2 regions of the Clostridium senegalense genome follow, and region 2 is predicted to be linked to the other one. Evidence: a T-box and tRNA genes for the amino acid it is inferred to sense, from the RefSeq annotation. Region 2 holds a T-box; the other holds one or more tRNA genes.
What was found. A T-box is a leader RNA that pairs with one kind of tRNA and senses whether it is charged. The one in region 2 lies ahead of metG (methionine--tRNA ligase), so its partner is inferred to be a tRNA-Met.
Positions count from the first base shown of each region.

Region 1 (16,919 bases), on a different contig from region 2:
TGTTGCCATTTTAGCTTTACTTTTTCCAAAGTTCATAACACCACGGTTTCCACCGCCTCCACCAGATTGTTGCATAAACATTCCCCAGAATGCTACTAACATTATTATTATTAAGAATGTTGGTAACATAGTAAACCAAAATGGAACCTCTTGTGGCGGTGTAAATGATAAGGATTCTAATCCTTTATTCTCATAATCTTGTTTTAAATCAAGAAAAGCTTTTTCTGGTAAAGCGGTAACATATTTGGTGCCATCTTTTAGTTCACCAACTATTGTCATCCTATCTTCATCCATTTGAGCTGTTTTAACTTTACTATCTTTCCAGTATGTTTCAAATTGAATAGCATTTAACTGCGTAACATTGCCTTTTCCATCATAAAGTGTAAAAGCTGAAACAATTACTAGAATTAAAACTAATAACCAGGCCGTTGCACTCGAAAACTTCTTCACTAAAGGCCCCCCTCTCTTTCTAAAAGTGTTTTAATTTTAAGTTACTAACTATTATATCATAAAGAGTTCAATATGAATTCATATAAACTACTTTTTGTAAACAGATTCTTTTAATATACCTATGTAAGGTAAATTTCTATATCTTTCTGAATAATCAAGACCATATCCAACTAAAAATTCATCTGGTACATCATATCCTAAATATTTAGCATGAACATCTTCTTTTCTTCTTTCTGGTTTATTTAATAAACTTGCTATTTCTAAGCTTTCAGGATTTCTTGCTGCTAAATATTTCATTAAATATTTAAGTGTAACCCCTGAATCAATTATGTCTTCAACTATTAAAACATGTTTTCCTTTAACTTCGAAATCTAAATCTTTTATAATTTTTACAATACCTGAACTTTCAGATGAATTACCATAACTAGATACAGCCATAAAATCCATGTAGCATGGTGTTTTTATTTCTCTTAAAAGATCAGACATAAACATAACAGATCCTTTTAATATTCCCAATACCAATAAATCTTTACCTTTATAATCCTTGGTTATCTGAGCTCCTAATTCCTTTACTTTTGCCTTTAGTTCTTCTTCTGATATTAATACCTCTTTTATATCTGCCTCCATAAATTAACCTACCTTTCTATTGATATACGTAAAATATTTTTAGTATTTCTATCAATTTTAAATTTCTCACTTACTCTAAACCCAACTATCCATGATATTTCATTATCAAAACATATTAATGGAATAAAATCTCGTTCTTCCCTAGGAACCTTCAAATCAATAAAAATATCTTTTATCTTTTTACTCCCCTTCATTCCTAGCATTGAGAATTTATCTCCATTTTTTCTGTATCTTATAGAAATATCACCTTTAATTTTATCTAAATCGAAATATTTTATCATATCATTATTTTCCATTTTAAAATCTTTCTTATTATATATAGATTTTAAAGTTATATATTTTGATAATTCATCACAATATATTTTTTCATCTATATTTAACTTTAGATTAAAGTTGGTATCCTCTTTTTGTTTAGTATCACATATATAAATATGTATATCCTTATAAACATTGTCAACTCTTATTCCTTCTGGTAACATTAAGGTTTTACCAGTATTGTGATTATACAATTTAATTATGTCATTAATGTGACCACTTTCTATGTTATATAAATTGCCTTTTACTTGCATTATAGCCATTCTTAACACTCTTGAAACTATAGATTTATGCTCACTAAATGCATCTTTATATATTATAACTCTATCCTGTTTTTTATAACAATATTTTTTGAATATTTTTTTGGAAAAATCTTCTACAAATTCATTATCTTCATTAATTACCCTAGACATTCTATTAAGAGTTTTTATTATGTCTTTATTAAAATGTTCTTCTATATATGGAATTAATTCTAATCTCACTTTATTTCTAGCATAAATATTCTCAAAATTTGTTTTATCGATAGCTGGTTTCAAATTATTATCATCACAGTATTTTTCTATTTCTTTTCTTGAAGTTTCTATTAGCGGTCTTATAAAAATTTCATCTCTAACTGGTTTTATTCCAACCAATCCTTCTATACCAGAACCTCGCATCATTCTCATAAGCACAGTTTCCGCTTGATCATTTAAATTATGAGCAATTGCTACTTTATTATACCCACATTTATTCATTAATTCCTCAAAAAAATTATATCTTGCTTCCCTACCAGCCATTTCATGGGATACTCCTTTAGACTTCGCCATTTCATCAATATCTATTCTTCTAACATGAAAATCAATATTTCTTTCATTGCAAAAGTTTTCACATACCTTTTCATCATTTTGGGCATCTTCCCCTCTTAAAAGATGATTTAAATGAGCTGCTCCTATTTTTACATTTAATTTATCTTTTAAGGAGTCTAAAACATGTAGTAACGCCATAGAATCTGGTCCACCTGATAACGCAACTAAGATTTTATCGTTATTTTTTATCATACTATAAGTATTTATTGTACTTAAAACTGTATTTTGCAAAACATTATCACTTCCTATTATTACAATGTTCATTTAATCATATTATCACAAATTATAATTTAATAAAAGAAAAAGAACAAATATTATATTGAAATCATTATTCATTATTCACTATTTTTCATGAAATTATCTTATGTATTTATAAAAGTAATCTATGTATTAATATTAAATGTTAATTAACTTTTTAACAACTATTATTTTTAAATACAAACTATTTATTAATTTTAGTTAATAACTTAATTTAGTTAAGAATTGCGGTTATTACTAGTCACTTCGTTCTTAGTAATTTTGAACATATTTTTTTAAATCATTTTCAGAAAGTGGTTGCCACTTTCCTCCTGAATTCTTAATTCATAATTCTTAATCCTTAATTTTTTTAATTATCAATTGTCCTTTGTCCTTTGTCAATTTTTAAAACCCGCTACCTCAAATAAGTAAGGCATCTATCCTATGTTCCGCCTCCATCACAAGAGGGACAGACGCGTAATTGGCTACTTTGCTATACTTTAGTATATATGCTTTTGTTGATTTTAAATTCTCTCCAATGGTACTCAAAGTCGGTCCCCATCACCAGTTTTAGCAACACACTTAAACAATCAAATCCTTATAGTACTACCTCTATAACAAATGGGACAGGCACGGTAAATTTATTTACTTCACTTAAAATTAGATGCTCTCCTAGCTTTGTACTTCTTAGCTAATAAATCAAAGCCAGTCCCTAGCAATTCAAAAGAAACTGGTGATCCGGTTTCCTCCATAATTGTCAAATGTCAATTGTCCATTGTCAATTATATAATTTGTTACGGTTGTGAACCTTGAATATAGCTTTAGTTAGATATAGAAATTTACTGTATATTAACTTAAAAAATGAAGAAATGTTATTAACACTTCTTCATTTTATACCTTAGTCTAATACTGACAATAACATATTATCCTGCATTATATTGATTATATACTTTTGATACTAAAACAGTCATATCATCTCCCACTTTATTTTTTCCAAGCCTTTTAGCTTCTTCTATTATTCCGCTTGCTAAATTTTCAACATCTTCATCATGTCTACCCATATAATCTAAAATCCAACCAATCCCCCCTGCCTCTTCAACATCAGATACGCCATCTGTAAGCATAACTACTAAATCACCATGTTTAACCTTTCTTGTACAAGTATCTATATCAACTTCATCTAAAACTCCAATAGGTAGACTTTTAGATTTAATTATATCTACTACATCATCAGATTTTATGAAACTAGCCACTGCACCAACTTTCATAAAATCTATTTCTCCACTATATAAATCTATAGTACTTAAGTCTATAGTAGAGAATTTCTCTTCTTCACAAAATTTCAAGGTCATTATAGAATTAACTGTATTAATGGCTGTAGTCTTACTAAACCCAGCATTTATAAACTTTTCAATTAATTCTACTGCCGCTTCACTTTCTCTACCTGCTTGTGGACCTGACCCCATACCATCACTTACTAGCATCATATAGTTTCCTATACTAGTATTTCCAAAGCTATAGCTATCTCCATGAACTGTATATCCGTCTTTACTCGCCTTAGCCATATAGGTAACTACTTTTAAATTAGGTGCCTCTTCAAAAACTGCAATACAACTATTTGTATTAGAATTTATATAACAACCATCTTCATTTACAACCATATTGGTTCCTGCAGCTTCCTCTATGATTGGTAAAATTCTATTTGAATATACTTGTAAAGAGCCATATTGTGTTGCAGTTATTCTTATAACACTCCTATCATTTTTATCTTTTATACAAAATACATCATCATAATATATTTTATTCTTATCTAAAAGCTTAATTATATCCCTTTCTAATTTCCCGTCATTTTTAAGCTCTTCATTAAATTCTTGAACTAGTTCATCTACTGACTTTGCCATATTATTTATTTGACTTGCTAAAAGCTCCCTTCCTTCACTTAATCTAGTTCTCCACATCTCACTTATTATATATTTATTAACTACATCCTCTGAATTTCTTATAAGAGCACCTTTTTTTAAACACTTCCTTTCTAATTCCATAGGAAATCTATTAGATTTTTTCTGCTGATTTTCAATAAGCTCAGAAAAAGCATTATAAGTTAGATGATGTTCTCTATTCCAACATATACAATTAGCATTACAATCACCGCAGACACGTGCTGCTAAATTATCTACTAACTCAGTACTTTTACTTGTCATTAATAACTTGTCATTGTCAACTAATTCCGATAGGATATCAGACATATTTGACAATACATCTGAAAAATTATCAAGCTTATTCAAATACATATTTTTTATATTATTTAAATAATTTCTATCTAAATTTATTCGTTTTTTCTCTGAATTAATTTCAGAGCCTATAGTATCATAAACTCGCCCTGGCATCAGTGCAAATATTCCTATTGCTAATATTCCATCCATTAAAGCAAAACTGCTAACATCTGCAAAGGATGATGTTAATAAATACACTTTAACTATTAAGAATGTAACTAAAAATGATAAGGACACAAAAGCTCGTCCACCTTCTTTAAAAATTCCACTAATAAGCCCTACCATACCTAATACAGTTATATATATTAATAAATTTTGATTGCTCATCCCAATTATAGCCCCCATGGCCAGTCCTACAGTTCCAGCTACAGCACTTCCGCTAATATAGCTTATACCTAATACAGCTGTAAAGGCGAGTACATTAGTCACTGATACACCAAATATTTTTATCCCCCATGTACCTGCAATAACTATGGATATCAAAATAGCCATACATACTACTTCTTCATCCTTAAAAAGATGTTTAGTTTTTAATTCTTTAAAGCATACATCACTTATCTGAAGAATAAAATATATTGGGAATATGCAACATAAATTCGTAAGTGTTGAAACTCCAGCCATACCCATTCCAAATTCATTAATTATTATATTGTAAGAAAACATTCCAATAGTTAAAACTGCCCACGTCACTATCTTTTTATATTTTTCACTTAAATCTATATGGGACAATAATAGTGATAATAAAACTACACTTGGAATAATAACATAATACATACTTATATCTTTAACATAACTTTGCATAGTTATATATCCCATTATTGTTCCAAAAGCTGATGATAATGTAAGTCTATAATCGTCATTATTTAGTACTACTATTAGAAATGCAATTCCGAATGGAGCAGTACTATTAATTATCATCGTTCTACTAATTAACAAACTAATTAGAAACATACCTGAAATTTTAAGAAAAATCCTCTTGCTTCTTTCCTGCTCTTTAATTTTATTACTATTTGATTTTTTTATTCTTTTATATGGAAATACATCTGCTCCATATTGCATCTATAACCACCTACCCCTTAATTTAATAATTCCTTGTCTCAATCGATAAATTTATTATAGCAAAGGTCTCTGGAATTAAATGTCAATTACTGGTAGGTACTTGAAATTTATTTCTGACATTTTTTCCCTAATTGTACTTTTATATAATTCCTAATGTCATACATAATTTATTAATATTTTTATAAGAAATATGTTAATGGAGGGATTTATCCAATTTTTGTAAATTTATTTTTTATTTATATTCTATTTTTGTGTTTTTTATAGGGGATAACTTTTGTGTCGTATAAAGTGTAATCTCTTTGTAAAATGAATTTTTTTAAAGTAAATTTATGGTAATATTTTCCTGAAAGGTTTTTATTGTAGATTTTTATATATTAATTTTATTTTTCAAAACGAAAAAGACTCACTATATATAGTGAGTCTCTGGTAGCGGAAATAGGACTTGAACCTACGACACTTCGGGTATGAACCGAATGCTCTAGCCAGCTGAGCTATTCCGCCATGTTGGTTGCGGGGACAGGACTTGAACCTGTGACCTTCGGGTTATGAGCCCGACGAGCTACCAGCTGCTCCACCCCGCGACATTGGTGCTTGAGACCGGAATCGAACCGGTACGGTGTTTAACCACCGCAGGATTTTAAGTCCTGTGCGTCTGCCTGTTCCGCCACTCAAGCGTATTTATTAAATTAAAAATTGGTTGCGGGGACAGGACTTGAACCTGTGACCTTCGGGTTATGAGCCCGACGAGCTACCAGCTGCTCCACCCCGCGATGTTGGTGCTTGAGACCGGAATCGAACCGGTACGGTGTTTAACCACCGCAGGATTTTAAGTCCTGTGCGTCTGCCTGTTCCGCCACTCAAGCGTATTTATTTTTCAAACACAACATTGCATTTAAAATGGTAGCGGAAATAGGACTTGAACCTACGACACTTCGGGTATGAACCGAATGCTCTAGCCAGCTGAGCTATTCCGCCATGTGGTTGCGGGGACAGGACTTGAACCTGTGACCTTCGGGTTATGAGCCCGACGAGCTACCAGCTGCTCCACCCCGCGACATTGGTGCTTGAGACCGGAATCGAACCGGTACGGTGTTTAACCACCGCAGGATTTTAAGTCCTGTGCGTCTGCCTGTTCCGCCACTCAAGCATTTTGTTGCTTTGTTGCATTTTTTGTCATCACTGCCTGACGACAATATTTATTATAGTGTAATATCAAACTATTGTCAACAGTTTTTTTATAACATGCAATTTTCCTTTAAAGCTAGTATTTTCAACGTTTAGTAAACTTTGGTTTTTTGTCAGAATTTTTAAACTTATTTTTTTCTGAATTATTTTATGTAATTTTATTCATTTTCACTATGAATCTTATAGGTTTTAAAGGTGAATTTGCATTTTATATTTTTTATCATTCTTATTTTAAGCCTTAATATATAATTAGGAATTATATACTTATATTGTGCAAAAATTCAAAATTTAAACTACAAGTTAAAAAAAAGAGTGATTAACACTCTTTTATTTTATATTAATAACTTTTTTTATTGTAGCCACGGCCTTTATTATCTTGGCTTCTTTTTAAATCTTGAAATCTTTCTTCACTATCCTTTAGAAATTTAGACATTCTATCCTCAAATGAAGAAGATCCGCTTTTCGATTTTTCCTTATCCCAATCTATTTCCATAGGTTTGCAAGATTTTTTAGGTACTCCCGCTTGCTTTATAGATAAACTCATTTTTCCATTGTCATCAACTGAAATTACTTTCACTTTAACAACATCATTTTCTTTTAGATGTTCTCTAACATCCTTTACAAATACATCTGATACTTCCGAAATATGGACAAGACCTGTTTTTCCTTCCACTTCAACAAAAGCACCAAAATTAGTTATGTTCACTACTTTACCTTCTACTATACTTCCAGCCTTTAAGGTCATATTAAAAAGACTCCTCCTTAAATAATGTTTTAATTTATATATTATGTCATCTACAGTATATTACGCTATAAACAACATAAAGTCTATTTTTCACTTACACTGTTATCTATTACAGGAGTCTCACCGTCTTTAATAAGTCCTAGTTTTTCTCTAGCCAATTTTTCAATATACTTATCGGTTTTGGATAGCTCAACTTCATCCTGTAATTTTTTATTTTCTTTTTTTAATCTGTCGTGTTCTACAGTGTAGTTTGTTAGTTCTTTATTCTGTCTATGCATTATAACCTGTTGTTGAATTAAAACGTAAGATATATATATACCTAAACATCCTAAAATTATATATTTACATTTTTTATTTTTAAACACAATACTCACCACCCATAGACAAATAAAAAATAAGTACTAAGAATATATTTGCAATTATAAAAAATTAAAATATACTTATCATTAACATATAAGTATATTTTAATTTGTATTGTTCATTTGTTCAAGATGTTTTATGTTAATTTTTTATTTTTCCTTTTACTCTATTTAAACAAATTCTTACAGGATAAGACAAAATATAAAAAATTCTTCTTATAAACGTTGATATTCCATACATTACCTGTCTTAACATGTCTATAAACGTTCTGCTAATAAATTTTATATAAATAAATAAACCTAGTGCAATATATATAAAAATATTAAAATCCATGTATGCATAATTAGTGTACATCATAAATAAGAACACTATAGATCCTGTAGCTGTCCAAAATAATATGTCCTGAATAGTTGTTATTATTTTACCAACATCTTCAAATCCACGAATTATTCTGTAAATATCAAAAAGTACTCCTATTATCATACCACTTAAAATGCTAAAAATTAAGAGTGATACTTGTCTTTCCATTGTAAATAACATAATTGTTACCTAAAAAGCTTTGATAAAGCCCCTTTTCCCTTTCTTGGTTTTTTTTCATCGCTTGTGTATACAATATATGTTATTTTGCCACTAATCATAACATCCCCATTTTGCACATCTAGTTTATTCATTTTTAAATTTTCGCCTCTTATGTCCATTGCACCCAAAACAGTGTTTAAAAGTATTTGTTCTTCATCAAAACTTATAATCTCTTGAACACCATCTATGGTCATTCTTTTTCTTGAGTCTAAGGTTAAGTAACTTTTTTTATCTTCAATTTTATTATTTTTATTTTCCATATAATCCTCCCTGAATACTTACTCCCTATTAATAAATATTGTATTCATTCAAGATATATGCAAACAAATATAATTTTTTAATATAAATTACTACTCTTTATCTTCTTCACCAGATATAATTTCATACATATTTTTAGCATCTTCTTTTGTAACATGACTTGCTATATTTATAATTCTTGCTTTTAGTACTTGTGTTGCAAACTGTATTTCAATTATATCTCCTTCTTTAACTACTGTTCCTGGCTTTGCTACTTTTCCATTTATTAAAACTCTTTGGTTTTCACAAACTTCTTTTGCAACTGTTCTTCTTTTTATTATTCTAGAAACTTTTAAATACTTATCTAATCTCATTCTTCCCACCTCAAAATTTATTTTATATATAATATTATGATTTAATTCTATATTTATTATAATTGCTTTTATATATAAAAAAAACCTAGAACTAAATCCAGGTTTTTTCTTTTAAATTTATAATAAATTATTTATTTACTATATCTTTAAATTCTTTTCCAGCTTTAAATACTGGTGCTTTTGATGCTGGTATATCTATTTCTTCTTTAGTTCTTGGGTTTCTTCCTTTTCTAGCTGCTCTTTCTCTAGTTTCGAAAGTTCCGAATCCTACTAATTGAACCTTTTCTCCTTTTGATAATGCCTCTTCAACACTCTCTATGAATGCTTTTAAAGCAGTCTCTGCATCCTTCTTTGTTAAACCTGATTTTTCTGCCATATTTGTAACTAATTCTAATTTGTTCACGATTGTACCTCCTTAATATTAAAACGCTTCTTCATTCACAACTTCATTTATCGTTGAGTATAAGATAGCATATTATAAACATGTTTTGCAAATAATTTCTGCTTTTTTATTTATTGTAAAAGTATTTAATATTTACATACGTTTAGCTTCTTCCCATAACTCATCCATTTCTTCAAGAGTCATATCTAAAAGATCTAAACCTTTTTTTATTGCACACTCTTCTATAAACTTAAAGCGATTTATAAATTTATCTATAGTATAATTTAATGCAATTTCTGGGTCTATGTCAAGAAGTCTAGCAACATTTACCGCAGCAAATATTAAATCACCTACTTCTTCTAGTATTCTTGACTTATTTTCGCCATTATATACATCTTTTACTTCATTTAACTCTTCAATTACCTTATCCATAGCTGGTTTTACATCTGCCCAATCAAAACCTACTTTTGCAGCCTTGCATTGAACCTTGTCTGCTCTTAAAAGTGCTGGTAAAACCTTAGGTACGCTTGTAAGTTCATCAGTGTAACTTTTATACTTTTTCTCTTCTTTTTTTATTTCGTCCCAATTTTTTAGAACTTCTTCACTATTTTTAACATTTACATTACTGAATATATGTGGATGTCTATTTATCATTTTATTACAAATAGTTTCTATAACATCATTTATGTTAAAATAACCCTCTTCTTTGCCTATTTGGCTATGGAAGACTACTTGTAGTAATACATCTCCAAGTTCTTCTGTAAGTTTCATGTCATCTTCTTCATCTATAGCTTCTATAACTTCATAAGTTTCTTCTATTAAACATCTTTTTAATGATTTATGACTTTGTTCTAAATCCCATGGACATCCATCTTCGCCTCTTAGAGTATCCATTATATTTAATAAATCATAAAAATCTTTTACTTCCTCTAGTTTTTTAGGTATATAAATTGATGTTAAATAATCTATATCTTCTTGTCTATCAAGCTCATATAATTTTATTTTTCTTATGCTTTCTAATCCTTTAACCCCAGCTGCTCTTACAAAATATATCTCTGTTTCATCTTTGTAGTATTCTAGCAGCGCAAGCTTTGTTTCTGATGCTATAAATTTATTATATACCTGTGTTATTATAAGTCCTACTCTTTTATCTAAAATTTGATTTTTTATATCAAAAGCGTCTATTATTTTTATCCCATTTATAGGATCTAACTTTAAACTTTCCATAACAGCATCAACAAAACTAACTGCTGGTAATATCTCATAGTCTATTTTTAATTCTTCACATTTTTCTATTAGCAATGTTACAGAGTTTTCTGCAACTAATGGATGGCCTGGTACTGCATAAACTATATCCTTTAAACTATTATGTTTATTTATTATGTCATCAGCTATAGATTTATAAACCTCATCAAAACTTTCACTGTTTTCATATGCACTATCATAGCTATTAAACTTTACACCTAAAGATTTTAAATATTCTACATTAGGGTGTTTTTCTGTTCTAAAAAATACATTTTTACTATCTCTTAAAAGCTCTAACGTTCCAATGGTAAGCGCTTCTTTTGCTCCTGGTCCTAATCCTACTATTTTTATCAATTGTTTCACGCTCCTGTCTAAGTGATAATCAAATAAATAATAGACCAAATATACTTTGAATCTTTAGTTTATTATTTCTTTTCATATACCTAATTTTTTATAAATTTGCCTTTAATATCTTCAATCTCAAACACTTTTAATGTTATAATTGCCACTAAATATATTATTACTCCTGCAAAAATAGAAAATAAACATGCTATTGTATTACTTATTGTATACTTATAGACAGTATTATAGACAAAAACAACTGAAAAAGCCATAAGTAATGTACCAATTGCTGGTTTTAACAAAGTTTCCACTAAATCTATTTTTGTATTAAAAATTTTTCTAATTTGAATCATATTTAATACAACGGTGACTATATACCCAACCATTGTTCCTATTACTGCACCATATATATTTAAAACAGTTATAGAAACTAGCATATAGCTAATTACCACCTTTATTATACATCCTATAGCTAAATTATATACTGGTCTTAAATAAGCTCCTACGCTTTGTAATAGTGCTGTTGTTGTTTGAGTTATTATTACAAAAGGTATTGTTAATGATACAAATTTAAGAATATTATATCCTGCAACATCCTTTAAAAATATTAAATGCATTATAGGTGCTGCTAGCGTATATAACCCCACTGTACAAGGAAGTGCTATTACAAAAGAAAGTTTAAAGGACATTTCCACTCTACGTTCTAGCTCAAATCTTCTTCCTGTTGAATATGCTTCTGATATTATAGGTACCAAAGTTGCACATAATGCCATAGATAGAGCTAGTGGTACGTTAGATAATGTTAATGCTTTTCCTGTCATTTGTCCATAAAGAATTGCACTTTCTTCTAAAGTAAAACCTGCTACTAATAAACGCTCAGGAACTATTATTGAATCAATAAGTGACATAACAGTACCTACTGCTGCTCCTATAGAAATAGGTAATGCAGCCTTTGCAATTTCACTTATCATACTTTTAGTTTTTAAATTTTTATTTACTCTTTTTATAGGTCTTTGTCTCATATATGCAATAACTAAATATATACTACCTAAAATCCCTCCAATTACTGTTCCTAGTGCTGCACCACCTGCCGCAAAAGCTATTCCTTTAGGTAATAATAAGTAAGCAAATAAAACTCCTCCTATAACTCTTCCTAACTGTTCAACTATTTGAGATATACCTGTATATGTCATATTCTGCATTCCTTGAAAAAATCCTCTAAATGTACACATAATACAAACAAATATTGGTGCTATTGATATTGCAAGAAAAGCTATATATGAATTTTGATGCCATTTTAATCCTGTTATTATTGGTTTTGCAAAGCTAAACATAATAGCTGATGCAACTATTCCTATTGGAATCATAAACATTAGTGTATCTTTTAAAATTCTTTTAGTTCCTTCATAATCATTTTTCGCATTAACTTCAGCTATAATTTTAGACATAGCTATTGGTATACCTGATGCTAAAGCTACAAATGTCATATATAAAGGATATGACATTTGGTAGTAACCCATACCTTCATCACCTATTAACCCTTGAATAGGTATTCTAAAAAACAGTCCTAAAAACCTTGCAAATATACTTGCAAATCCTAGTATCACAGTACCTTTAACCAATGATTGCTTTTTCATAATATCCCCCCAATTAGTATTCAACCACTATTTTAAAATAGTAAATTTCAAGCTTTAATTTTTATCGTTAAATTTACATCTACGTTTTAAACCATTTATAAGCAATAAGGTTGTCCTTATTTTAATTTATTTACTATTCAGTGCGTTTATTACTTTAAGTGAAATATTAATATATTTTTTATTTTATTTAGCTTGTATGTTTAATACAGTGATTTTTAGTCAATAGTAATAGATGTAGTTGGAAGACAAAAAAATAATGGCATATAAATGCCATTATTGTTCCATTTGTTTTCCTAAGAAGGCGGATGCTGTTTCAGCTAATTTTAACTCTAAATCTCCAAATTTTACATTTTCCTCTTTAGAAACTATTATTACTGCTCCAATAGCATCGCCTTCTGCTATTATAGGGCTAATAACTTGAGATTTATATGTATTTTCATCTTCACTTTCATATAATGGTATAACCTTTTCTGATCCTTCGCCTAAAATTACAGCTCTACGACCTTCCATTAAGTTTTCCACTTCATTAGTAACTTTTTTATCCATATATTCTTTTTTAGAACATCCACTTACAGATATTATGCTATCTTTATCTGCAACAATTACTATATTACCTATTGTTTGTTGAAGTGCTTCTGCATATTCTTTTGAGAATTCACTTAATTCTTCTATTGGAGAATATTTTTTTAATATAACTCCACCTTCTCTATCTGTAAATATTTCTAATGGATCTCCCTCTCTTATTCTAAGAGTTCTTCTTATTTCTTTAGGGATAACTACACGACCTAAATCATCTATTCTTCTTACTATTCCTGTTGCCTTCATCAATGATTCCTCCTCTTTTGAAGTTAATTGTTTTATATTATGCTATTATTATCCTTCTAAATTTGAAATTTTATACACATTTATAAAATTTTCATTTAAAATGAAAAAAAGAAGCTATAACTACAGTTATAACCTCTTTTTATTTATATTATTTTAAATTTTTTTCATATGTTTTTATATTAGCTTCTTTTTGCCACTTTTCTGCTGTTTCATTCCAAGTAGTTTCTTCTTTTTGTTTTTGAAGTTCTGTTTTTATTTCTTCTTTTACTTTATCAAACGCTTTAACTGGATACTCTTGTTTATCATAACATTTAATAATATGATATCCCCATTGAGTATGAACTGGCGCTGTAGTGTAGCTTCCTTTTGTTAATGGTTTTGCAAATTGCATAAACGTAGCATCAAATCCAGAGTTTTCAAATTCAACCCAACCTAAATCTTCAAATCTATTAGCAGAAGTTTGTGCGTCTTCTTTTTTACTATCATCTGTTTTTGCTGCGTCTTTTTCAGCTTGTTTAGCTTTAATATCTTCTCCTACTGCATCAAAATCTTCACCTTTTTTTAATCTCTCTATTACAGCATTAGCTTCTTCTTCTGTTCCAACTAATATATGTTTAAGATTTGTTTTGTTTGGTTGCTCTGTGTATTTATCCATATTAGAATCATAATGAGTCTTAATTTCTTCATCAGTTACTTTAACATCTTTAACTACCGCATCATGAACTTTATCATATATCAATTTATTTCTTATATTATTTTTTAAACTTTCTTCTGTTTCTCCAGTTTGTTGTAAAGCAGCTTTAAATTTATCTTCACTATCAAAAGAATCAGTTATAGTTTTATATTCTTTATCTATTTCAGTTTTAAATTCTTCTTCTGTTGGCATAACTTTTAGTTCTGTAGCCTTATTTTGTAATATTTTTTCTCCTACAATTTGGTTTAACATCTGAGTTCTGTATTGAGTTAAAAGAGTTTTTCCTTCTTCAGATTTTAGGTAATCTTCACCTTTTTCTTTAGTTATTTGAGCTTCTATAGATTTCATTCTAGCATCTAATTCGGATCTTTTTATTTTTTCTCCATTAATTTTTGCAACAGTTGACTTAGCAACACCTTCTGGAGTTCTTTCTATTAAATTACATCCTACTAAAGAAGTTGTCATTGCAGCTATCAAGCATGCAGCTACTATTTTTTTAACACTTTTCACAATTAATCCTCCATTCAAAATCATCTAGTCATTATATAAACATCTATTTAAATAAAATTCCTCTGATTATTTTAATTTATTTTTATTTCATATGTGTGACATTTGATTTTATTTTAGCATAAAACTTTATATTTTAAAACATTTACCATTTATACAATTTTATGTTTTGTAGCTTTATTATTTTTTTTCATTTAAACTTTGCATAAATTTTACAAGTTCTATTAAGTTATCTAGAAGTTTCTCTTTTTTATCTTCTATTATTTTATACGACATACCAGGGGTCTCACCTATTTTGAAGTTAATTTTCTTAATATATTTATCCAAAATACCATTTAATATATTTTGAGTTAAATATTTTTTATTTTCAAAGGTTAGTACAACTTCTTTTTTGATTTCTTTTATCTCAATTATTCCAACTTCTTTAGCTAAAAATTTAAGATATGCTATATTCATTAAATTATAAACTGTTGGAGGTATATCAGAGAATCTATCTTCTATTTCTTCTTGCAGTTCCATCATATAGTCATAGCTATCAATTGATGCAATTTTTTTGTATACTTCAATTTTCTGTGTTTCATCAACTATATAGTTAGATGGGATAAATGCATCAATTTTTAAATCTACAGTAGTTTCTATAGGTTCATTCTCTATATCACCTTTTATTAGTTTTATAGAATCTTCAAGCATTCTACAATATAAATCATAACCTACTACTGCCATATGGCCATGTTGTGATGACCCCATTATATTTCCAGCGCCTCTTATTTCTAAGTCTCTCATAGCTATTTTAAATCCAGACCCTAACTCCGTAAAATCTTTTATAGCTTTTAATCTCTTTTCTGCAACTTCTGTTAAGACTTTATCTTTGGTGTACGTAAAGTAAGCATAAGCTATCCTATTACTTCTTCCAACCCTTCCTCTTAACTGATAAAGTTGAGAAAGTCCCATTCTATCTGCATCATATATAATCATAGTATTAGCATTTTGAATGTCTATTCCTGTTTCTATTATAGTTGTACAGACAAGCATATCATATTTATAATCAGTAAAATCTAGTATTACTTTTTCTAGTTCTTTTTCTGTCATCTGACCATGACCTATTCCAATTCTAGCTTCTGGAACTAATTTCTGTAGATAAGCAGCCATATCTTTTATTGTTTCTACTCTATTATAAACAAAAAGTATTTGTCCATCTCTATTTAGTTCTCTCATTATAGCATCTCTAATTAACTGCTCATTAAACTCTACTACATATGTTTGTACTGGATATCTATCCTCTGGAGGAGTCTCTATTACACTTATGTCCCTTACTCCTGTTAAAGACATATGAAGAGTTCTTGGTATAGGTGTTGCTGATAATGTTAATACTTCTACATTCTTTTTAAGATTTTTTATTTTTTCCTTATGAGTAACTCCAAATCTTTGTTCCTCATCAACTATTAAAAGACCTAAATCTTTAAATTGAACATCCTTTTGTAGTAATCTATGTGTTCCTACTAAAATATCAACATTGCCTTCTTTCAATTTTTTTAATGTTTCCTTTATTTGTCCAGATGTTCTAAATCTACTTACCATGTCTACTTTTAAAGGAAAATCCGAAAATCTTTTAACCATGTTTTTATAGTGTTGTTGTGCAAGGATTGTTGTTGGTACTAAAAATGCAACTTGTTTTCCTTCCATAACACACTTAAATGCAGCTCTTAATGCAACCTCTGTTTTACCATAACCAACATCACCACATAATAGTCTATCCATTGGTTTATCGCTTTCCATATCCTTTTTAATATCCTCTATTGATGTTAACTGGTCTGGTGTTTCTTGGAATGGGAACTCATCTTCAAACTGTTTTTGCCAAACTGTATCCTTTCCAAATTTATGACCTTTTATTTGTGCCCTTGTAGCATAAAGTTTAACTAAATCTTCAGCTATATCCTCTATGGATTTTTTAACTTTAGTTTTAGCTTTTATCCATTCGCTACCTCCTAATTTATTAACCTT
Region 1 is NZ_JAHLNC010000003.1:30,713-47,631, forward strand. It holds gene ftsH (ATP-dependent zinc metalloprotease FtsH) at 1-450, opposite strand, end outside; gene hpt (hypoxanthine phosphoribosyltransferase) at 538-1,077, opposite strand; gene tilS (tRNA lysidine(34) synthetase TilS) at 1,086-2,468, opposite strand; gene spoIIE (stage II sporulation protein E) at 3,398-5,806, opposite strand; tRNA gene KQI36_RS07480 (tRNA-Met) at 6,231-6,307, opposite strand; tRNA gene KQI36_RS07485 (tRNA-Met) at 6,312-6,387, opposite strand; tRNA gene KQI36_RS07490 (tRNA-Leu) at 6,392-6,480, opposite strand; tRNA gene KQI36_RS07495 (tRNA-Met) at 6,501-6,576, opposite strand; tRNA gene KQI36_RS07500 (tRNA-Leu) at 6,581-6,669, opposite strand; tRNA gene KQI36_RS07505 (tRNA-Met) at 6,705-6,781, opposite strand; tRNA gene KQI36_RS07510 (tRNA-Met) at 6,785-6,860, opposite strand; tRNA gene KQI36_RS07515 (tRNA-Leu) at 6,865-6,953, opposite strand; gene KQI36_RS07520 (S1 domain-containing RNA-binding protein) at 7,329-7,736, opposite strand; gene KQI36_RS07525 (FtsB family cell division protein) at 7,820-8,101, opposite strand; gene yabQ (spore cortex biosynthesis protein YabQ) at 8,238-8,636, opposite strand; gene yabP (sporulation protein YabP) at 8,642-8,935, opposite strand; gene KQI36_RS07540 (RNA-binding S4 domain-containing protein) at 9,026-9,286, opposite strand; gene KQI36_RS07545 (HU family DNA-binding protein) at 9,414-9,689, opposite strand; gene yabN (bifunctional methyltransferase/pyrophosphohydrolase YabN) at 9,822-11,267, opposite strand; gene KQI36_RS07555 (putative polysaccharide biosynthesis protein) at 11,357-12,892, opposite strand; gene spoVT (stage V sporulation protein T) at 13,166-13,717, opposite strand; gene KQI36_RS07565 (peptidylprolyl isomerase) at 13,866-14,921, opposite strand; gene mfd (transcription-repair coupling factor) at 15,099-16,919, opposite strand, start outside.
Region 1: it has a tRNA-Met gene. The T-box ahead of metG (methionine--tRNA ligase) is inferred to sense a tRNA for this amino acid. The anticodon was not compared.

Region 2 (16,919 bases):
TAGTTTTAGCATTTTTAAAAGTAACAACACCTGTCACCCCTATATAGTAACCTAACTTTATACATTCCTTAGCAAATTCAACACTTCCAGAAAAGCAATGAACTACTCCTGTTACATCTGGGTATTCCTTCATTATATCTAATGTATCTTTGTGTGCATCTCTATCATGTATAACTACTGGAATTTTAAGCTCTCTTGCAAGTTCCATCTGCATTCTAAAAGCCTTTTGTTGAATATTCTTTGGTGGATTTTCCTCCCAATAATAATCTAGACCAATTTCACCAATAGCCTTTACCTTCTTATTATTCTTATAAATATCCCTTAATTCATCTATTAATTTTTCATCTACAATATCAGCATAAGATGGATGAATACCAATTGCTGCATAAATGAAGTCATGTTTATTAGACAATTCCACTGACATTTTCATGCCATTGAAATCTGATCCACAATTCAAAACTCCAATAACACCATTGTTTCTTATTTCTTTTATAACTTTATCTCTATCCTTATCAAAACTTGCATCATCATAATGTGCATGCGAATCAAATATCATAATAAATTCCCCCTAACTAGTTTATATAATTACTACAGAATAGTTCCTAAAATCGGTGATAATAATCCCATAATTCCTCCAAGTAATCCTCCAAGCCATGTTATAGCTCTTAGTTCTTTACTTGCAATTTCTAAAATTAATTTTTCTGCAAATTCTACTTCAAAGCTGTTAATTTTATCTTCTATTATTCTCGATACATTAAAACTATCAACAAGTTGTTTACCACTATTTTTCATAAATCTATTATAAACTTCAACAATATTATTTGATATATTATCAATTATTCTTTCATCAACACTAACTAAAACCTCTTTAATTTTTTTACTTTTAATTACTGTTATCAAACTTTCAACCATTGAATTTACACCATTTTTAATAATATCATCCTTTAAAATATCCTTATTAACAATATCTATTATTTTATTAATTAAATCCTTTGAATCTATATTTACTGTTTTTAATACTTCTTCTATATTATTTTTATTTTCAAATAATCCATTTTGAATTTTAATAGCAAAACTATCTACAACATTATTGTCTTTTGCTTTAGTAACTATTAGCTTTGATATATTATTTACAATTTCCTCTTTATTTTCTAAAGAAATGCTTTTTAAAACTTCGCTTATAGACTTTTCCGAAAAGCTATCTATAGCATTAGTTATCAACATAGATAAATCATCTACATTTTCTTCATTTGATAAAAAAGCATCACCATATTCTAAGACTTTATCATATATAATATCGCTTTTCAAAAACATAGCTATCATAGGACTCATTCCTGATATAGCTTTGTTTATACCATCTTTAATTTTAACCTCTGTCTTTTCGGTTCTTAATATATCTTTTAAATACTGTGCTATTTTTTCACGGTTATCACATGCATAAACTTTTAAAGCTATTATTAATCCTTCTGGTAATACATTTTTAATTTTATCTTCTGAGTCTTGTAAATTTTTTATATTTTTTTCTAATATGTTATTAATATTTGCAATTAAATCTTCACTGTCTAAATATTCATTACCCTTATGTATTAAATTGTTTTTAAGTTTATCATAATCCTTGTGCAGCAATACTTCTTTAGGATTCTTTTCTATAATTTTTAAAAGTTGTTTTTCAATAACTAAAGAAGATTCTCTTTTTATTTTTTCATTAATTTCAGAGTTTAAAATAGTTGATGAAATACTTTCTTTTAAAGCATTATCAATATTTAACTGTAAGCTTGTATCTAATATATTTCCAATTGTTTTTTCACTTTCTTTAACTCTTAAAAACTTATTCTTAAAATACAATTTAATAGAATTGCTAATTTTTTCGCTACATAATGAATCTATAATTGTTTCTTTATCAAGCAGATGGTCTCCAACAGCATCTCCAACACTTTTAGCAATTCTATCTTTTTCCTTTGGTATTAATCCTGGGGTAAAAGGTACTTTAATCCCAAGAAACCTTACCTCTTTATGTGGTTTAAATAACATCTTAATAGCTAACCAGTTAGTAAAATATCCTATTATGGCTCCTATTATAATACCTATTAAATATTTCAAATTTATCACTCCTTTAATTTAATTGTAAATAAATGTATTGATATTCTTTTAACATTGATATCAGCTTTTATTACAATTTTTGTAACATTTTAATAACATATTAATATTTAGTCCACTAAATATTATATTCTATTTCCTTAGTTTATCCAATTCCTTCATATATTATATAACATAGTTTTTTTATATTTTTTTCTTTCATATTAAAAAATAATATGATATTATTTTATCTTAACATTTTTTTATTTACATTTAAATATAAATTCACCATATTTGATAAAACTTTAACTATTTCCTTCATTTATCAGTATTTTTAGCCTAATTCAAAAAATGAAATAATTTTCAATTTCAAAACTAGTATATTTGAAAAAATTAGACATTTTATTGTGTTAACATAAATTATTCTCGAAATTTGGCTTATTTTACATTTGACTGAATTTTTTATATTATTGTAATATTGAATTGTAGTACTTTTTATTTTAATTAATTATATTAAAGGAGGATTATTAATGGTTATTGATTTAAGTATGATTCAAACTCTAGCAGTAGCAATAGTTTTTTACTATGTTGGATCTTTTTTGAAGAAAAAGGTTTCACTTCTAGAAAAGTTTTGTATTCCTGCCCCTGTAATAGGCGGTCTTATTTTTGCAATTATAAACTTTCTACTTAGACAATATAATATTGCAACTATAAACCTAGATGTAACATTACAAGACCCATTCATGCTTGTATTCTTTACAACAATTGGACTTGGTGCTAGTTTTAAACTTATTAAACAAGGTGGAAAACAAGTTATAATGTTCTTTATAGCAGCAGTATCTTTAGTTGTTTTACAAGATATAGTGGGAGTTGCTGTTTCAAAACTTATAGGTGCTAATCCACTTCTTGGCCTTATTGCAGGTTCTATTACTATGACTGGTGGACATGGAACTGGTGCAACATGGGGACATACTTTTGAAACTCAATATGGACTAGCTGGTGCTTCAGCTACAGCAATGGCAGCTGCAACATTTGGTCTTATTTGTGGTAGTATTATCGGTGGACCTATTGGAAAAAAATTAATTCAAAAGAATAATTTAAAAAGTGATTCTCTTGAATATGCAGCAGCTACAACTACTGCAAAAGAAGAACTATCATATAAATCATTATTTACTACACTATCAATAATATTTATATGTATGGGTGTAGGTAGTATATTAGAAATCTTCTTCACTAAAATAGGTGTAACACTACCTGCATATATAGATGCTATGATAATTGCAGCTATAGTTATAAATTTTGGTGAAGTAACTAAGAAATTTAAAATCAATACAGCTTGTACTGATGCAATAGGAAATATCGCATTAAACGTATTCCTTTCAATGGCTTTAATAAGTTTACAATTATGGCAATTGAAAGAGACGGCTGGACCACTTCTAATATTACTAGGTTGCCAAGCAGTATTAATGTTCATATTCGCATACTTTATAACATTTAGACTTATGGGTAAGGATTATGATGCTGCTGTTATGTCTGCAGGTCACTGTGGATTTGGAATGGGTGCAACACCTAATGGTATGGCTAATATGGATGCTGTTACTTCTAAGTTTGGACCATCTCCAAAAGCATTCTTTATATTACCAGTAGTAGGCGCATTCCTTGTTGACTTTACAAATTCTGTTATTATAGCTATATTTGCTAACCTTTTTGGCTAGCTTTAAAGTTGAATAAAAGAATTTAAAACATATAAGTTTAAGAATAATTTTGTATTTTAAAATATCACAATTTAAATAAAGTTTTAGAACTATTTTAATGAGAATTTAATTTTTATTAAAATAGTTCTTTTTTATATTAATGTACCTTAAGTGGTATAATTATATTGTGCATTTACTTTTGTAGGGTTCCAAATTAAAATTTAAGTTTATTCATTTATCAAATGAGAAAACTCAAATTAATATTTCATCAATATTTTAGTTAAAAGTTAAGAGTGAATAATGACCAGTTGTGGTTATTACTACTCACTTTGTTCCTAGTAATTTTCAACTGATAACAAAAATTTGATGTATAAATTTAAGTTGGAGATTGTATCCCTATATAAACTAATTATTAAATTTAAGGCGGTGTTTATATGTTTGATACCCACATACATACTAACTTTTCTAGCGATTCTGAAATGAATATAGATATTGCTATAAAAAAAGCTAGAGAATTAAATTTAGGGTTAACTATAACTGATCATATGGATTTAAATTATCCAGATAAAACAAAATTTAAGCTTAACATAGATAGTTATTTTAACCACTATATTAACTATAAAAGCAATAATTTACTTTTAGGCATTGAACTTGGAATGGATGAAAATTTTTCAGATGAAAATTTAAATATTGCAAAGAAATATGATTTTGACCAAATAATTGGATCTCAACATTCTGTAAATGGTATAGATATTTTTGATAAATCATTATACAAAGGTAAATCTAAAGACTATATCTTTACTACATATTTTACTGATATGATAGCTTCTATTAATACCCATAACTATATTGATATTTTAGCTCATATAGATTATATATGCAGATATTGTACTTTTCAAGATAAAGAAATGCATGTAAGTGAATATGGTGACTACATAAAAGAAGTTTTTAAACTTTGTATTGAAAACAATGTAGTAGTTGAACTTAATACACGAAGATTTAACGATGATAAAGCTATTAAATCTTTAAAAGACATTTATTCAATTTATACTTCATTAGGTGGAAACCTTGTTACTATTGGTTCTGATTCTCATGTTCCTGAAAATATAGGTAGATCTTTTAAAGAAGCTGTTGATTTTTGTAATGTTTTAAATTTAAAACCAGTACATTTTAAAAATAGAAAAATAGAATATGAAAAAATATAAACAAAAACTATGGAATTATACATTTATAAATATAATTCCATAGTTTTTTATTTAAATTATATATTATTGTTCAGTACCATAATATCTTTGATAATATCCTTGAGGATATTTACACAATGGACATGCAAGTGGTGCTGTTGTTCCTTCATATATATATCCACAATTCATGCATCTCCATGAAATCTGCTCATCTCTTTTATAAAGTTTATTTTCTTTCATAAGTTGATATAGTAATTTATATCTTTCGTAGTGGGATTTTTCAACTTCTATTATATGCTTAAATGCTATAGCTACTTCCTTAAATCCTTCTTCTTCTGCTATTTTCTGAAACTCTGGATAAACAGTAGTCCATTCATTATTTTCTCCATTAGCTGCATAATTTAAATTTTGTTCTGTTGTTCCTGTTGCTACTGGATAAGTTCCATCTTCTATTAACACTTCAGTCTCTGGTGTCAACGCTTGAGCTAATAAATCAAAAAATACTTTTGCATGGGCTCTTTCGTTATTTGCTGTTTCTGTAAAAACATGGTATAAATATTCATTATTTTCTTTTTTAGCCACTTCTGCATAAAATGTGTATCTGTTTCTTGCTTGAGATTCTCCAGTAAAAGCTCTCATAAGATTTTTTTCAGTTTTACTACCTTTTAAAGTTGGCATATAAAAACACTCCTTTTAAATCTATTCTATAAATTAGAATTCCCTAAAATTTAAATATAATTCTTATACAATGCCTTCTAAATATCCAAAATTTTTATAAATTATAATTTTTAAAAAGCAAAAACTGTCTCGTTTGGAGACAGTTTTTATTACTTATACTATTTTACTATGCTTCCAGCTGGAACATCACCAGGATTTACGGCAAATAATTTACCATCATCATCAGTTGATGCACATAGTATCATACCTTGCGATAATTCACCTCTTAATTTTACCGGTTTTAAGTTTGCAACTAGAACCACATTTTTACCTACTAATTCTTCTGGTTTATAATGCTGAGCAATTCCAGATACAACTTGTCGTATCTCTCCACCTAAATCAACTTTTAATTTTAAAAGTTTTTTAGCCTTTTTAATTGGCTCACATTCTAAAACTTTAACAACTCTTAAATCTATTTTATCAAAATCATCTATTGTAATTTCTTCCTTTATAGGTTCCATTTCTTTAATTGCTGCTGCTTTTTTAGCTTCTTCTGCAATCTTATCAAGTTCTGCTAATTTAGCTTCAACATCTATTCTTGGGAATATAGCTTCGCCTTTGCAAACTTTAGTTCCAAAAACTGTTCCATTAAATTCTTTTAAGCTGTCCCAAGTTATATTTGTTGCATTTATTTGTGCATTTATTTTCTCACTTGTACTTGGTAGGAATGGAGAAACTAAAACAGAAACTATTCTTAAAGACTCTGCTAAATTATATAAAACTGTAGCAAGTCTTGGTTTTTGTTCTTCATCTTTTCCAAGAACCCAAGGAGTTGTTTCATCTATATATTTATTTGTTCTTCTTATTAATGTCCATATATGATCAAGTGCAGCAGGTGCATTAAATTTATCTAAAGCTTCTTCTGCAAGTTTAGGAGTATTTAATGCAAGTGAAATTAGCTCTTCATCTAAAGACTCTTTTACTTGTGGCTCTGGTATTACTCCATCAAAATATTTTTCTATCATTGTAACTGTTCTTGAAAGTAAGTTTCCAAGGTCATTTGCAAGGTCTGAGTTTGTTTTCTTTATAAATATTTCATTGTTGAATAGCCCATCAGCTCCAAATGGAATTTCATGTAATAAATAGTATCTTACTGCATCTACACCAAATTTATTAACTAAAATAACTGGATCTACAACGTTACCTTTTGACTTAGACATTTTTCCACCATCAACAAGTAACCATCCATGACCAAATACTTGCTTTGGTAGTGGCATATTTAAAGCCATTAACATTATTGGCCAATAAATTGTATGGAATCTTAATATATCCTTTCCTATTAAGTGAACATCTGCTGGCCAATATTTTTCTAAAAGCTCAGTATTTTCACTATTATATCCTAATGCAGTTATATAGTTTGATAATGCATCTATCCAAACATATATAACATGACCTGGATCAAATTCTACAGGTATTCCCCAAGTAAATGAAGTTCTTGATATACATAAATCTTGTAATCCCGGTCTTAAAAAGTTATTAAGCATTTCATTTTTTCTTGACTCTGGTTGTATAAATTCTGGATGAGTTTCTATATACTCAATTAATCTATCAGCATAATTAGACATTTTAAAGAAATATGCTTCTTCTTTTGCCTTTTCAACTGGTCTTCCACAGTCTGGGCATTTTCCGTCCACTAATTGTGTTTCAGTCCAGAAAGATTCACATGGTGTACAATATAGTCCTTCATATGAACTTTTGTATATATCACCTTGATCATATAACTGCTTAAATATTTTTTGAACAGCTTTCTTATGATAATCTTCAGTTGTTCTTATAAATTTATCATATTTAATATCCATTAATGTCCAAAGACTTTTTATTCCAGCAACTATTTCATCTATATATTCTATCGGTTGAACGCCCTTTTCTTCTGCTATTCTTTGAAGTTTTTGACCATGTTCATCTGTTCCTGTTAAGAACATTACATCATGACCTGTTAGTCTTTTAAATCTAGCTATAGCATCTGCTGCAACTGTAGTATACGTATTTCCTATATGAAGATTTGCAGATGGGTAATATATCGGTGTTGTAATATAAAACGGTTTTTTACTCATTTTTATTCCTCCTATGATTATCTTAATTTTATACAAATAAAAAGTCTCTATACGAAATTAATCGTATAGAGACGTAATATACACGTGTTACCACTCTAATTTATACTTACCTTACAATAAGTACCTCAACAAGTGACTCAACCCTAAAGTATTTATCACCTTGCAATATATCGGTTGCCACCGTACTTTCCTAACTATTGCTCAGAAAGTCTGCTCCAAGGCCATGTTCATAGTGTTTTCTGACGCTAGCTTTCACCTACCCTAGCTCTCTTTGGACATTATTATCACCATTACTCTTCTTTTCATAGCATTATTTCAATATTTATTAATATAATATGTTAAATCAAAAATTCTGTCAATATAAATTTTAATATTTATATACGTTTTATTATATTATATCCATTAAAACTTTAAATATAATTAAATTAATTAATTTTAAGTATATTTAAATGAAATTTTTAATGTTCACTAAAATACTCCTTAATAGCTTTTTCTGGATACCATTTAATTGGTGTTGGACTTTCTATTATTATTTCTGCTTGAAAATAATCTGTAGTTACCCCTTTATTAGATTCAAATAATTCTTCATCATTATATACATCAATAAACGTAAAACATTCTTTTAAAATTTTCTTTTTATATGGACTTTTTTTATTATCTAATACAATTATTCTATTTCCATTTTCTATGCCTGCTTTTTTTAAAGTTTCTTCTAAATCTGTAGTAATACTATAAAAACTATAAGGTGATAGATCATCATAATTATACGCCTCACCATTTTTATACAGTGTATTTATACTATAAATCTTATCTGTAAAATTAGAATCTTCTTTAAGATTTGCACCTAAAAATTTCACATTATTTATTTCTTTTTGATAAATATGATCCATACCATAATGAAGATAATACTTTCCACCACCAAAATGGTCATATATTTTTTTAAAGTTTTCATAGTTCATTTTATCTCTTGCTTCATAGAATTCTTTATTATTACTTATTCCACCATCTATTAGTGGAAGTAATTTAGAAGTGTTTTTTAAATTATTTAGTATACATTCAAAATTGAATACCTCTTCTTTATTTAATGATTGTATATATATCTCTTCATTTTCCTTTATATCTTTCTCCAAATCTTCAATTGCTTTTAAAAATGTGCTACTTCTTTCACCATTAATCATTTCTTCTTCAGAACATTCTAAAACCTTATTTATTTTTTCTAACTGATCTTTAGGAATATTATTATATTTATTTTTTATGTGTTTAAAGTAATAAGTTATGCTGTCACCTTGTTGTCGAACATCTAGTCCAATTATAATTAATTTTCTGTCTTCCGGTAAATCTTTATTTTTTAAATATAATTTTTTTGCCAATTCCTTTGAAGACTCATCACTCATAGCTCCAAATACTCCGTTTTCAAAAATATCATCTAATAATTTTTCATCTCCGGTTTGTAAATATTCATTTAAAAGAGTTCCTGATGCTTGCCCACATTCCATTAAAAAGTATTTTAAATCCCAATTATCCATTAAATAATTTGCAAATTTATATTGAATATCTGCATTTTCATTAATACCATGATTCTCATTTGTGCACACAATTGTTTTATCTTTTATATTATCTAATATTAAATCTAAATCTTTGTTATCCTTAATATCATTGAGATTTAATTCTCTACTATTTTTTTTAACATAATCAACATTATTCATTGGCATGTAATAAATAATTCCCACACCAATAGCAATAATTATAATGATTATCCCTATAATTATTCCTTTTTTCTTCATGATAAATCCCCCTTTTAACAAAAAAATTTATATAAAGTTAATTTTTACCACTTCATATGTTTTTCATTATAAAACCATTAAACATAATTTTATTAACTAGTTTTATACATTTTGTAAAGTTATCTTTTTTGCACTTTTATTTAAATAGAATTAAATTTTTATATAGTAAAAAAACTGCTACTCATAGATTTTTCTCTATGTTATAACAGTTTTTATAATATGCCTTTTATATTTATAATGTAACTTCATTTTTTTACAATCTATATCTTTTTCCTTTTATATAGTACATAACCTCTTCAACTATGTTTGTTACATGATCTCCTGCTCTTTCTAAATGTTTGTTTACCATTATAGCTTGCAAGTACTGATCAATTTCTTGTTCATTTTCTGTTTTCTTAATTCCTTGAACAAATTTCTTTAAATTTGATTTATAAATATTATCAATTTCATCATCTAAAGTTGCTGCAATTTTAGCATCTTCTAAGCTTTCATTTTCATAAGCGTCCATTGTCTTATTTATCATATTTGTCAAAATTGAAATTGCCTTTATAAACTCGTTATTTAAACTTTGTATTCCCTCACAATTAGATGTATTAAAAGCTAGTATATAATTTGATATGTTTTTAGTATAATCTGCTATTCTTTCAATTTCAGTAGATATTTTAATGATTGTTATTATAGTTCTTAAATCTATTGCTACTGGTGATTGTTTTGCTATTAATATTACTGCCTCATTATTTATTTCATCATTTAATTCATTAATAACAGAATCCTTTTTTATTATCTTTAAAGATAACTCCTTATCATTTTCTTTAAGTGCTTTAACGGTGTTTTTATACATTTCTATTGTAATGTTCCCCATACTAGTTAATTTCTCATTTAGTTTTAAAATCTCATTTTCAAAGTTTTTTCTTATATTAGCATTCATTTAATCCCCTCCTCATTTTTAACCAAATCTTCCAGTTATATAATCTTCCGTTCTTATATCTTTAGGGTTTGAGAATATACTTCCTGTATTATCGAATTCTACTAATTTACCATTTAAGAAAAATGCTGTTTTATCTGATATACGAGCTGCTTGTTGCATATTATGAGTAACTATTACTATAGTATAATTATCTTTCAATGATAATATTAGTTCTTCAACTTTCAATGTTGAAATAGGATCTAATGCTGATGTTGGTTCATCCATAAGAATTATTTTAGGCTTCATAGCTATTGTTCTTGCTATGCAAAGCCTTTGTTGCTGACCACCTGACATTCCCATAGCCGATGCTTTAAGTCTATCTTTAACCTCATCCCAAAGTGCTGCTGCTTTTAAGCTTTCTTCAACTATTTTATCTAAGGTAGCTTTATCTCTTACCCCATGTATTCTTGGTCCATACGCAACATTATCATATATACTCATTGGAAATGGATTTGGTTTTTGAAACACCATTCCAACTTTAGTTCTTAATGCAATTACATCATCATCTTTGTATATATCTTTACCATCAACTTCTATTTTACCTATAACATTAACATTATCTATCAAATCATTCATTCTATTTAAAGTTCTTAAAAATGTTGACTTTCCACATCCTGACGGTCCGATTAATGCTGTAACTTCATTTTCTGATATATCTATATTAATTTTAAAAAGTGCTTGTTTTTCACCATAAAATAAATCTAAATCTCTAACAGAAATTTTTTTGTTATCCATAAACTCACCTCTTTTTAATAATTTCCTTTAGTAAATCTTTTAACTATAAATTGAGATAATAAATTTAATACCAAAACCATAACTATTAAAACAATTCCTATAGCTGCGGCTAACCCTATATCTCCTTGCTCTTTTGTAACTAAGTATGCATGAACAGTAAGTGTTCTAGCACTAGACATTATATTTTCTGGTATAGCTACTGCAGTTCCTGCTGTAAGTAATATCGCTGCTGATTCTCCTATAATTCTTCCGATTGATAATATTACTCCTGAAAGTATTCCTGGCATAGCTGCTGGTAAAACAACTTTATACAAAGTTTGAAACTTTGTAGCACCTAATGCTAAAGAGCCTTCTTTATAAAATGATGGTACAGTTTTTAGTGATTCTTCTGTTGTTCTTATTATTACTGGTAATATTATTATTGCTAATGTTAAGCTTGCCGCTAATATGGAGTAACCCATTTTTAATATGGTTACAAAGAATATAGAACCAAATAATCCATATATTATAGATGGTATACCAGCTAACACTTCTGTTGAAAATCTTATAAATTTAACAATTACACCTTGTTTTGCATATTCTTGAAGATATATGGCCGATAATATTCCTACTGGCACTCCCACTAAAAGAGATAATCCAACGGTATATAGTGTTGTTATTATCATAGGAAGTAACCCACCCTGGCCATCTGATGAATAATTACTAAATAATAATTTGAAATTTATTACTCCTATTCCCTTTGCAAATATAAATATTAATATTACTCCTAATATTATTACTGTTAAAATAGCCGATAGCCATAATAAGCTATTTAGAAAAAATCCTTTTATTTTTCTCATTCTACTTACCTACCTTTGAAGAAAGTTTTAAAATAGTTAAGTTAATAATCATTATAAATATAAACAGCACTATACCTGTTGCGAATAACATATCTTGATGAGTACCAAATGCATATCCCATTTCTAGTGCAATGTTAGTAGTAAGAGGTCTAACGCTATCTGCAAATCCTCTTGGTATTATTACGCTATTACCTGCAACTAAAATCACTGCCATAGTTTCTCCAATCGCTCTTCCAATTCCTAATGCCACTGCTGCAAGAATTCCTGATTTAGCTGCTGGAAGTACAACTTTAAATATAGTTTCTATTTTAGATGCTCCAAGGGCTAGTGATGCTTCTTTATAACTTTTAGGTACTGCTTTTATAGATGTTTCTGCTACTGTAACTATTGTAGGTAGCATCATTATAGCAAGGACTATTATAACTGCTAGCAACGTTTGTCCTTTCGGTAAATTAAATAAATTTTGTATTGTTGGTACTATTACAGCTAATCCAAATACACCATAAAGAACTGATGGTATCCCTGCTAATAACTGAACTGCATTTGATATTACTACTCCTACTTTTTTAGGTGCAATTTCAGATATAAATAGTGCTGTAAAAACTCCTACTGGAGCTCCAATTATTACAGCGCCTAGAGTTCCATAAATTGATGCTAATATCATTGGAAAAATTCCAAATTTATCACTACTAGGAACCCATTTTTGTCCAAATATAAATTCTGTAAAAGAATATCCCTTTGATACAAATGGTTGAAACCCTTTATAAAATATAAATCCTATAATTAAAATTAAACTTATTACCGATATTAATGCACATATTAAAAATATTTTTTGTGATAACTTTTCTATAAAATATTTTCGTTTATTATTTTCTTTATTTATATTAAAATCCATTCACTTTCACACCTCTTTATACTGTTATAATTTAATTTATTATGCCCAACAGTTATTAACTATATTATATAAAGTCAATGTTAAAGCAATGTTTAGACTGTGTTAATTCAATATTTAGTCCATGTTAAAAATAATTAACATTTCTATTTTAAAATAAAAAATCTATGCACATTTTAAATTGCATAGATTTTTATTTTATTATATCTTATTATGGATTTATTCTTATTGCTCCACTAGATTTAACTATATTTTGACCATCTTCACTTAATATAAAATCTAAAAACTTTTTATCTTCCTGTGTAAAATTTTCTTCCTTATAAATTACTATAAAAGGTCTTGATAATTTATAAGTGTTTTTTAATACATTTTCCTCTGTAGGCTCTACTCCATCTATATGTTGAGGTTTTATAGTGTCATCTATATATTCAAAGGATATATAACCTATAGCATTTTCATTGCTTTTTACAATATTTTTAATACTTCCATTACCATCTGTTATTATTGCATTTTCTATTTGTTCTTCTGGTTTAAAATCTACAATTTCTTGAAAAGATGTTCTTGTACCTGAACCATCCTCTCTAGATACAACAACTATTGGTTTATCCTCTCCACCAAGTTCTTTCCAATTTGTTATTTTTCCTGTATATATCTCTTTTAGTTGTTCTAAGCTTAAATTATTAATGGTATTCTTATTATTTGTTATAATTACAATACCATCATAAGCTATTATTTTTTCGTCTAACCCTGAACTTTTTTCTTCTTCTTTAATATTTCTCGATGACATGCCTATGTGAGAAACTCCATTTATAGTATCTTGTATTCCTGCTGATGATCCAATTGCTTGTATTTCTATATCTAAGTCTTTATTACTTTTTTTATAAAACTCTGCTTCCTTTTCCATTAAAGGTGAAACTGATGTTGATCCAGATATTTTTATAGTACTATTACTAACTGTCTTTTTTTCACACCCTGTAACTGCAAAGACTATACTTATAGCCAATGACGCTGCAATTATACCTTTAAGCAACCTCTTTTTTTTCATCATATACACTCCTAAACAATCCATATTAATTATGTAGTATTCCTAGTAAAAAAGTTTTTATTCTAATTCAATTTTACTTTTAATTCACATTATTTTTTAATTCAATATACCTTCTTTACAAAACTTATACTATATTAACAATGTTAAAGTAGTATTAAGACTATGTTTAAACTATGTTCAGATTATGTAAAGAAAATTTAACATATATATACTAAAATAAAAAACAGTTTTAAGATAAAGACATATCTCTATCTTAAAACTGCTTTTTTCTACATTATAATTGGTACATATAACATAAGTGTAAGCATAGAATCTATGCATATTAGTGGTGATATAGCAATAGCCAAAACATAATAATCTAAATCGAACTTATATTTTCTATATCCATATATAATTAAAGGTATAGACATAATAAGACATATAATTGTTCCAACCTTAGCCGTAAAATAAGGTGGCATCATATCTTTATATGACATGAAAAAAAATCCATTTATTAAAACTGTTTTTAATAGAATCATTAACATATAACAAATAATAAATAATGCTTTTCTAACTCTATCACTTAATTTAAATTCTATAACTGATATTATAGATACTATTGATATTATTATTAAAATCCAAGAAGCTCCCATTGGTATCATATAAAATGCCCCTGTTAAAATATTTTGTATAGTTATATAAATACATGTTTTTAAATCTCCATCTCTGTAACCTTTAGTAGCTTCTATAAATTTTTCATGGGTTGAAATCAGTTCTAATCGAGCATTACCTTTTTTAATGCAATCTACATATGCAATATAATTTCCATCCCTAGTTGGTAATATTGAATCTCTAGAGGTATTAGTATTAATATTTATTAATTTAGGATTTACTTTATTCATATATTCAAGCTGTCCTTCAACATATTCCATAGACACTTCAACTATTTGTCTTTGAGTTCTGTGCTTTGAGTTGCTTACATCTGCACTAAGAATTAACTCATCACTTTCTCCTGACACTGTACTAAAGTCATCACTTGAAGCAAGGTATTCTTCTTGTTTATTTTTTAATATTCCTGTATTTGGAGGCACAATTATACCAAATTCACCTCTAAACACTTGTTTCATTTCTTGTTCTTCCTTAGATTTTTTAGAATCTATTTCAAAACTATGGGTTTCATAACTTGGCTCACCTTCATGAGAATATTTAACTACTAAAATACCAGTATTATCTTTGACTGCTAGCTTAGACTCAAATATTCTTATTTTAGAAGTTTCAGCACTACCAAATGCAAACTTCGGATCTGATGGTATTCCATTTTCCACAGTAATATATTTAAACTCTAAAGAATTTTCTAAATATGTTATTATATACTTTCCATCATAAAAATTCCCTGCTACTGATTTTATATTTTTGCCAATATTAACTTTAGCCACCTTATTAATTTTCAAGTCAGTAACTTCAACATAACCATCATAAAATATAGCATAAGCTTCATCTGATAACTTTACAAAATCTTGAATGTTTTCTTTTAAATTTTCATTTATTATATTTAAATTTTCATCTATCTGTATTTCTTTTATAAATCTATTAGTGTCCTTATATATGGAATAGTGCAAATATATTTTTTCACCTTGTTTATAAAAATTAATTTCTCTAGGAATTTCATCTAACTGTTCAATAGTTTTAGTTTTTAATTCTTTACCTGAACTATCAACAACTTTAATTTTCAAGTCATTGCCACTTTGGTACGCTACTATTGCATTATTATTAAAATCTAAAACTGCCGGTTTCTGTTCTATATCTCCTTGTTCTACCAAAACAGCCTTGCTCCATTTGTCTGTATGATTAGGAACAATAACATCACTATTTAATTTATTATGAAATATAAATATACCTATAATAAATATAATTACAAAACCTATAGTTATATATCTCTCTTTTTTCACCCTTCTCACCTCCAACTAATCTATAATAACTTCTTCTGGATCAAACGCATCTCTTAATGCATCACCTATTATATTTAAGCTTAAAGCTAATATAACTAAAATAGCTGATGGTATCATAATTGAGTATGGATAAAATAATAACATTCCTGCATTAATTCTTATCAATCCACCTAATGTTATAAAATATACAGATGATCCTAATCCTAAATAACTCAAAGTTGATTCCAAAAGTATTGTTGAAGGTATTTCTAAACTAATCATTATTATGCAAGTGCTTAAAACATTTCTAAAAAAATGGTTACATAAAACTCTGGAAGTACTTGCACCTAATGCTTTAGCCGCCAAAATATATTCCTGTTCTCTAACTTTTAGCAGTTGTCCTCTAACTATAAGGGCTATATTGCCAACTCCCCACAAAACCATGGCCATTACCAATGATATTAAAGTACTACCTGTTATACATATTAAAACTACTAGTATTATTATTACGTGTAAACTTGTAAGTATTTCTATTATTCTAACTATAATTTCATCTATCAATCCACCATAAAAACTACATATACCTCCAAAAACTACCCCTATAGAAATATTTAAAAAGGTTACTAAAACAGCTATAATTAATGTGTGCTTAGTAGCTAGCCATACCCCTGCATACAAATCTCTACCATCTGCACATGTTCCAAACCAATATGTAGAGTTTGGTGGGCAATATACGTCTTTAAATGTTTCTATATATTCAAACTTTCCAAAAATAGGACAAATTATCATTGCTAACAATAGCAAAATAAATAAGATAACCGCAAATATAAAAAGTTTATTTCTTAAAAGTTTTTTTCTAACAGATGCCCAAAAACTTAGTCCCCCCCTATGATATGCCTCTTGATTATCTTTACAACCTATAATTTCAAATTTTTCTTTCCTTAACTCTAACATATTCCCCCTCCATATTAAATCAACCTAATATTTTAAATAATATCTACCCTTATATAAAAGTATATATTATT
Region 2 is NZ_JAHLNC010000007.1:136,402-153,320, forward strand. It holds gene KQI36_RS12750 (TatD family hydrolase) at 1-556, opposite strand, end outside; gene KQI36_RS12755 (DUF445 family protein) at 589-2,100, opposite strand; gene gltS (sodium/glutamate symporter) at 2,607-3,791, shown strand; gene KQI36_RS12765 (histidinol phosphate phosphatase) at 4,205-4,975, shown strand; gene rbr (rubrerythrin) at 5,039-5,632, opposite strand; gene metG (methionine--tRNA ligase) at 5,791-7,725, opposite strand; T-box leader at 7,790-8,040, opposite strand; gene KQI36_RS12780 (erythromycin esterase family protein) at 8,184-9,509, opposite strand; gene phoU (phosphate signaling complex protein PhoU) at 9,763-10,437, opposite strand; gene pstB (phosphate ABC transporter ATP-binding protein PstB) at 10,456-11,211, opposite strand; gene pstA (phosphate ABC transporter permease PstA) at 11,226-12,050, opposite strand; gene pstC (phosphate ABC transporter permease subunit PstC) at 12,052-12,945, opposite strand; gene KQI36_RS12805 (phosphate ABC transporter substrate-binding protein) at 13,154-13,987, opposite strand; gene KQI36_RS12810 (hypothetical protein) at 14,257-15,915, opposite strand; gene KQI36_RS12815 (ABC transporter permease) at 15,931-16,848, opposite strand.